DNA from 2 places in the Mediterraneibacter faecis genome. Region 1 is predicted to be linked to the other one. Evidence: a T-box and tRNA genes for the amino acid it is inferred to sense, from the RefSeq annotation. Region 1 holds a T-box; the other holds one or more tRNA genes.
What was found. The T-box of region 1 lies ahead of ACZ47Z_RS12325 (valine--tRNA ligase). A T-box ahead of a tRNA ligase gene usually reads a tRNA of that ligase, here a tRNA-Val.
Positions count from the first base shown of each region.

Region 2: it has a tRNA-Val gene. The T-box ahead of ACZ47Z_RS12325 (valine--tRNA ligase) is inferred to sense a tRNA for this amino acid. The anticodon was not compared.

Region 1 covers NZ_AP043803.1:2,586,330-2,589,738, forward strand. Annotated here, with positions in the region: gene ACZ47Z_RS12325 (valine--tRNA ligase) at 1-1,461, opposite strand, end outside; T-box leader at 1,577-1,854, opposite strand; gene ACZ47Z_RS12330 (glucosaminidase domain-containing protein) at 1,987-2,781, opposite strand; gene ACZ47Z_RS12335 (1-propanol dehydrogenase PduQ) at 2,971-3,409, opposite strand, start outside.
Region 2 covers NZ_AP043803.1:1,444,073-1,447,481, forward strand. Annotated here, with positions in the region: gene ACZ47Z_RS06750 (hypothetical protein) at 1-16, shown strand, start outside; gene ACZ47Z_RS06755 (helix-turn-helix domain-containing protein) at 6-194, shown strand; gene ACZ47Z_RS06760 (IS30 family transposase) at 262-1,314, shown strand; tRNA gene ACZ47Z_RS06765 (tRNA-Val) at 1,582-1,654, shown strand; tRNA gene ACZ47Z_RS06770 (tRNA-Met) at 1,670-1,743, shown strand; tRNA gene ACZ47Z_RS06775 (tRNA-Val) at 1,751-1,823, shown strand; tRNA gene ACZ47Z_RS06780 (tRNA-Met) at 1,840-1,913, shown strand; tRNA gene ACZ47Z_RS06785 (tRNA-Val) at 1,921-1,993, shown strand; tRNA gene ACZ47Z_RS06790 (tRNA-Met) at 2,010-2,083, shown strand; gene ACZ47Z_RS06795 (hypothetical protein) at 2,286-2,999, shown strand; gene ispF (2-C-methyl-D-erythritol 2,4-cyclodiphosphate synthase) at 3,002-3,409, shown strand, end outside.

The DNA of each region.
Region 1 (3,409 bases):
ATCATATCCAGTTACAAGAACGTCTGTCGGATAGAAGTAGTCAAGGTCTTCTGTCTTCTCCGGCCATCCAAGTGTGGAGAACGGCCACAATGCTGAAGAGAACCATGTATCAAGTGTATCTTCATCCTGTGTGAAATGTGTACATCCACAGTGTGGGCATTTCTCCGGCGCTTCTTTCGCAACTACAAATTCACCGCACTCATCACAGTAATAAGCCGGAATTCTGTGTCCCCACCAGATCTGACGGGAGATACACCAGTCTTTGATATTCTCAAGCCAGTGAAGGTAAATCTTGTCAAAACGCTCCGGTACGAAACGAAGTTCACCAGTCTTCAGTGCGTTGATCGCCGGTTTTGCAAGCTCATCCATCTTTACAAACCACTGCTGTTTGATCAGCGGCTCAACGGTTGTACCACAACGGTCATGTGTTCCTACTGCATGCATGTGAGGAACAACCTTTACAAGGTATCCCTGCTCATCAAGATCAGCTACGATTGCTTTTCTCGCCTCGTAACGATCCATTCCTGCGTATTTTCCGCCCTTCTCGTTGATTGTTGCATCATCGTTCATGATATTGATTTCCGGAAGGTTGTGACGCTTTCCTACTTCGAAATCGTTCGGGTCATGTGCCGGTGTGATCTTAACAGCACCTGTTCCGAATTCTTTGTCTACATAATAATCTGCAACGATCGGAATCTCACGATTTACAAGCGGAAGGATTGCCATCTTTCCTACGATATCTTTGTATCTCTCATCATCCGGGTGAACGGCGATCGCTGTATCTCCAAGCAGTGTCTCCGGACGTGTTGTTGCAATCTCAAGGAAACGGTCTGTTCCGACGATCGGGTACTTAATATGCCAGAAGTTTCCGTCCTGATCCTCATGCTCTACCTCTGCGTCTGACAGAGATGTCTTACATTTCGGACACCAGTTGATGATTCTGGAACCTTTGTAAATATATCCCTTGTTGTATAAGTTGATGAATACTTCTTCTACAGCTTTGGAACATCCCTCGTCCATTGTGAAACGCTCTCTGTCCCAGTCGCAGGAAATACCAAGCTTCTTCAGCTGGTTCTCGATTGTTCCTGCGTACTCTTCTTTCCACTGCCATGTTCTCTCAAGGAATCCCTCACGTCCGAGTTCTTTCTTGTCGATTCCCTCTTCTTTGAGCTGATTTGTAACCTTAACCTCTGTAGAGATTGCTGCATGGTCTGTTCCCGGAATCCACAGTGCGTTATATCCTTCCATTCTCTTGTAACGGATCAGAATATCCTGCAGTGTATTATCAAGTGCATGTCCCATATGCAGCTTTCCTGTAATATTCGGAGGCGGCATTACTGTTGTAAATGGTTTCTTACTTCTGTCTACTTCAGCATGAAAATACTTGTTCTCACACCATCTCTCATAGAGTTTCTCTTCGATCTGTTTCGGATCGTAAGTCTTTGCGAGTTCTTTGCTCATGATTGTTCTCCTTTTTCCACATATTATGTTAATTTTGTAGTTGTTTTCCACAATCTCATTGTTTTAAAAGTGGATATCTCTTTCTTCTATAACTAGAAAACGCCCTCTACTTCACGTAAAGGGCGAAAATCTCGCGGTACCACCTTATTTATATATGTAAGAACTTGTTACTGTTTGTATTAACCTTGTTCTTTACATATACATCTCTTCGTTCTGTAACGTGAACGACTCCGGGAACTCCTATCCAACCTCTTCGACCTTTCAGAATTCCGGCTCCGAAGCTACCTTCCATCATCCTTTTTCCAAACCGTCTCACAGCCAGATCCTCTTAGCAATCTGAACGGTTCTCTCTGTGGGAAGTAATGATGTACTCCTCTTCTTCAACACCTGTATCTTTACATAGTTGTTAAATACTTTTTAACTGTTACTACTATAGCTGTCAAAGGCTGATTTGTCAAGGGATTTCCCTTTCTTTAAGAAATCTTAAAATATCATAACCACCGCCGGAAGTCCAGCCATATCTTCTTAACCTTGCTCTTTTAAAAGTAAATGTTGCAACATCCCTGCAATATCATACCCGTAGTTCTCTCCTGTCGCCCAACCGGCTCCTTCCGGGTTCTCTTTCTGTCCCAGCCATTGTACATAAGGTGCGGAAGCTTTTTTCACATATTCATAACGGTTATCCACGCAAGTCTGATTCAGCGGTTCATCTGTCGCATAGGCCTTCAGATGCTGGATCTGTGCCCGCACTCCTGTTCTGACATCCGGATAAGAATTCCCCGGCACTCCTCCACCGGTTGTTCCTATTCCGGCAAAATTAAACTGTTCAATACTTACATCTCCACCAAACTGAAGAAAGCCGGTCTCTTTCATTGCCTGAGTAAATGCAACCTCTGCCCGGATGTCTTCTGCCTCTGCTTCTTCACAGTAGATCTGGCAGAATGTTTCTATGGTATCTGCTCCACCTTTTGCCAGTTCTTCCGACGGATATTCGTATCCCGATTGATTGAAATAATCTGCAAGTTCATCCACCGTAACAACACTCTCCCCCATGACCGGATACTGTCCGGCCGGAGAACACATCTGTGCTGTTATTGCTATGCTGTCAGTCTGTGCAACTTCTTCTATCGAATCTGTTGCCTCTTCCGCAACTGCTTCCTTTTCATTTTGCATGTCATAATCTGATTTCTGTTCTACTTCTGACTGTTTCATAACATTATTTTTCTGGTTCTGAGGAATCATTCCGTTTCTTCCTGCCATTGCCAGAATCACTACCAGAAAAACTCCCATTGCTGCTTCTATATAAATAGGTAATTTCATTTCGCGCTTCCTGTCCATTTCCCAGGTATTTGATATAGTATATACAACAATTCTTTCAGATAACACTCAATTAATAAATAGGTACCGTTACCCGAGAACTTTAAAAACATGCCTAAAAATAGAAGCAAAAGAGAGTGTAAAAAAAGAAGCTACAATACGCAGCTTCTTTTTTACTTCTTTTTACACTTATTATTTCCACAATTTCTTGTAGATTTCAATAACATCTTCCTTATTTGGTACTCTCGGGTTTGTTGCTGTACATCCATCCTCGAGTGCGGCATCTGCCATACTGTCGATTGCATTGAAGTACTCTTCCTCTGAGATTGTACCCATCTGAGAGATTGACAGCGGAATATCCATCTCTTTTAACATAAACTGTACCCAGTTTACAAGTGATCTGACTGTCATAATCTCATTGTAGCTGCTCAGTCCAAGGATCTGAGCTACGGTTGCATAACGCTTAACAGCCGGAAGATATTCTTTCTGACTCTTACTATGTTTATTGATATCACTGTTGAATTCAATGATATGTGGAAGAAGCATTGCGTTCGCACGTCCGTGTGGGATGTGGAACTTTGCACCTAACTGATGAGCCATACCATGGTTCAGTCCGAGAGATGCTGAGTTG
Region 2 (3,409 bases), 1.1 Mb from region 1:
TGGATATGGAGCGTAAGGAAACAGACAAAATGACGGTTGAAGAGGCACGCAAACAGCAGGGCATGAGCAGGCGCGAGGTATCGGAATGGTTAGAGATACCATATAGAACGCTGACAAACTGGGAGAATGGGGTACGGAGTTGCCCGCATTATATTGAAAAGCTGATAGTAGAAAAAATATTGCAGGGCAAATAACGAAAAGCACACAGAGAGCCGCAGGACAACAACGCCTGCGGCTTGTTTTACGAAAGAGGGCGGGAACATGGCAAATCAAAAGGGTAGCAGACAATTAAAGCACAATGATAGAATCAGATTAGAAGCCTTGTACAATGCAGGGCATAAGGTTGTGGAGATCGCAGAAATTTTGCATGTACACCGCAGTACAATTTATAACGAGCTGAAGCGTGGACAATATGAACATTTGAACAGTGATTATACAAGAGAAATGAGATACAGCGCAGACCTTGCACAACGGAAGTATGAGGAAAATTTAAAAGTGCGAGGAACGCAATTAAAGATAGGAAATGATATTAAGCTGGCAAATTACATAGAGGACAAAATAATAAATGAAGATTACAGCCCGGACGCAATCATAGGGGAACTGACAGCAGAGGGACGCTGGGGAGAATTTCAAACCAGAATATGCACCACTACGGTATACAACTATATTGATAAGGGAATCTTTTTAAAAGTAACAAATAAGGACTTGCCAGTAAAGAAGAAGAAAAAACGCAAGTATAATAAGGTAAAGAAACAGAAAAGGGCAGAAGCAGGGGAAAGCATAGAGAATAGACCAGAAGCAATAAACAACCGGGAAGAGTTCGGACATTGGGAAATGGACAGCGTAATAGGACAGCGTGGAAAATCGAAAAATACATTGCTGACACTCACAGAGCGAAAGACACGAGCAGAAATTATTTTTAAATTGCCGGATCACAGCGCAGAGGCGGTAGTGGCAGCAGTTGACAGATTAGAGAATCGCTGGGGAGAAATGTTTAAGACGGTATTTAAGAGCATCACAGTAGACAACGGCACAGAGTTTGCATATTGTGCAGAGTTGGAGCGTTCAGCGATAGGAGAGGGGAAAAGAACCAAAATGTATTATTGCCACCCGTACAGTAGTTGGGAGCGTGGTACAAACGAGGTAACAAATAAAATGGTACGCCGCCGAGTTCCAAAGGGCACAAATTTTGACGGACGGACAGAGGAAGAAATACAGGCAGTAGAAGAGTGGATAAATAAGTATCCTAGGCGCATACATGGGTATAAATCAGCAGGGCAGTTATTTGATGAAGAACTTAAAAGAATCAGCTAATCTAATAAAAGGGCATAACGGCTGGCTGGAAACGGTACAGCCTTATTGGATTGCTTATAAAAAGAACCGTAGAAACAGAATATACAATAAAAGCACATATGTTTTGTACAAAATGCCGATATTGAAATTTTGTCGAAAAAAAGGTTGAAATTTTTAAAATATAAAATAAAATAAAAAAGTTGTTGACATCTGATAGGTGTTAAGTATATAATAATCAAGTCGGTTGCGACAAAGCGTAAGTGGAAGCCGCAGCCGACATATGAATATGGGATCTTAGCTCAGCTGGGAGAGCATCTGCCTTACAAGCAGAGGGTCACAGGTTCGAGCCCTGTAGGTCCCATATCTAATTAAATATGGCGGGATAGCTCAGTTGGCTAGAGCACACGGTTCATACCCGTGGTGTCGCTGGTTCAAATCCAGTTCCCGCTACTTATATGGGATCTTAGCTCAGCTGGGAGAGCATCTGCCTTACAAGCAGAGGGTCACAGGTTCGAGCCCTGTAGGTCCCATATACTAACTAAATATGGCGGGATAGCTCAGTTGGCTAGAGCACACGGTTCATACCCGTGGTGTCGCTGGTTCAAATCCAGTTCCCGCTACTTATATGGGATCTTAGCTCAGCTGGGAGAGCATCTGCCTTACAAGCAGAGGGTCACAGGTTCGAGCCCTGTAGGTCCCATATACTAATTAAATATGGCGGGATAGCTCAGTTGGCTAGAGCACACGGTTCATACCCGTGGTGTCGCTGGTTCAAATCCAGTTCCCGCTACTATAACGAAGACTGCGTGCTTAAGAAATTAGTACGCAGTCTTTTTACGCAAATTTACTGGTTACTGCTTATATCAAGCAAAGAAATAATAGTATTAAGGAGCAACTTGTGGTAATATAACAGATAATGATATAGAAAAAAGTTGTTGTCTTTCGTTTATATTTTAAAACGTGGCCAATAACAGAAATACGGAGGAAACAAGATGAATAAAAAAAGCGGATATGCGCTCAGAATAGTACTTGGAGGTTATCTTACCTACCTGGGTATCAGAATCTTAAGTGAGATGATCCAGCAGCGTCCTAGCAATATGACACTTATGTCAGTACTGGCAGTTGTATTTATCCTGGTTGGAGTTGCTTATGCAGGGAATGCCATCTGCAAAACGTTTGAAATTGATATCAAAAAGCAGATTGCGAAGATGATAGCAAAGAGAAAAGCGGAGCAGAAACGAAAAGCAGAAGAAGCGGCAGCGGCGAAGGAAATGTCACAGGTAACAGAGAGCACAACGACAGAAGTATCGGAAGACGAAAAAGTATCAGACAATACAATGCCGACAATGCTTTCAGAAGAAGACAGGAAGAAGCTGGAAGACGCAGTGTCTAAGGCAGATTCCGAGGAAAAAACAATGCAAGACAGCAAGGCTGAAGCTATAGAAAAAACAGCAGATTCAGATTCAACAGAAAACGAAGCAGCGGAAAAAACAGTATCAGAAGAAAAAGTAGAATCGGTAGAAAAACCGGTGACTACAACAGAATCAGAGGAAACACCGGACGAAGAAATAAAAGCTGAAGAAACAGCGACTGAAGAAACATCAGTTCAGGAAGAACTGACAGACACAAGAGTGGTAGATATTTTTGCAGAACTGAATGAAGAACCTGTTTCAGAAGATGCTGAAAATGATTTTGAGGAGAAATAATTATGCGTGTAGGTATGGGATATGATGTTCATAAGTTAGTTGAAGGAAGAAAACTGATCCTGGGTGGAGTTGAGATTCCTTACGAGAAAGGTCTCTTAGGACATTCGGATGCAGACGTTATGCTGCATGCAGTGATGGATGCACTTCTCGGGGCAGCAGCACTTGGAGACATTGGCCTTCATTTTCCGGATACAGATCCGAAATATAAGGGTGCATCCAGTATAAAACTGCTTGAGCACGTAGGCGGACTTTTGGAAGAAAATGGTTATGTGATCGAGAATATTGATGCAACGATCATTGCGCAGCGTCCAAAGATGCGTCCGCATATTGATCAGATGCGGGAAAACATGGCGAAAGCGCTTAAAATTGACGTTGATCAGATCAATGTAAAGGCTACAACAGAAGAGGGT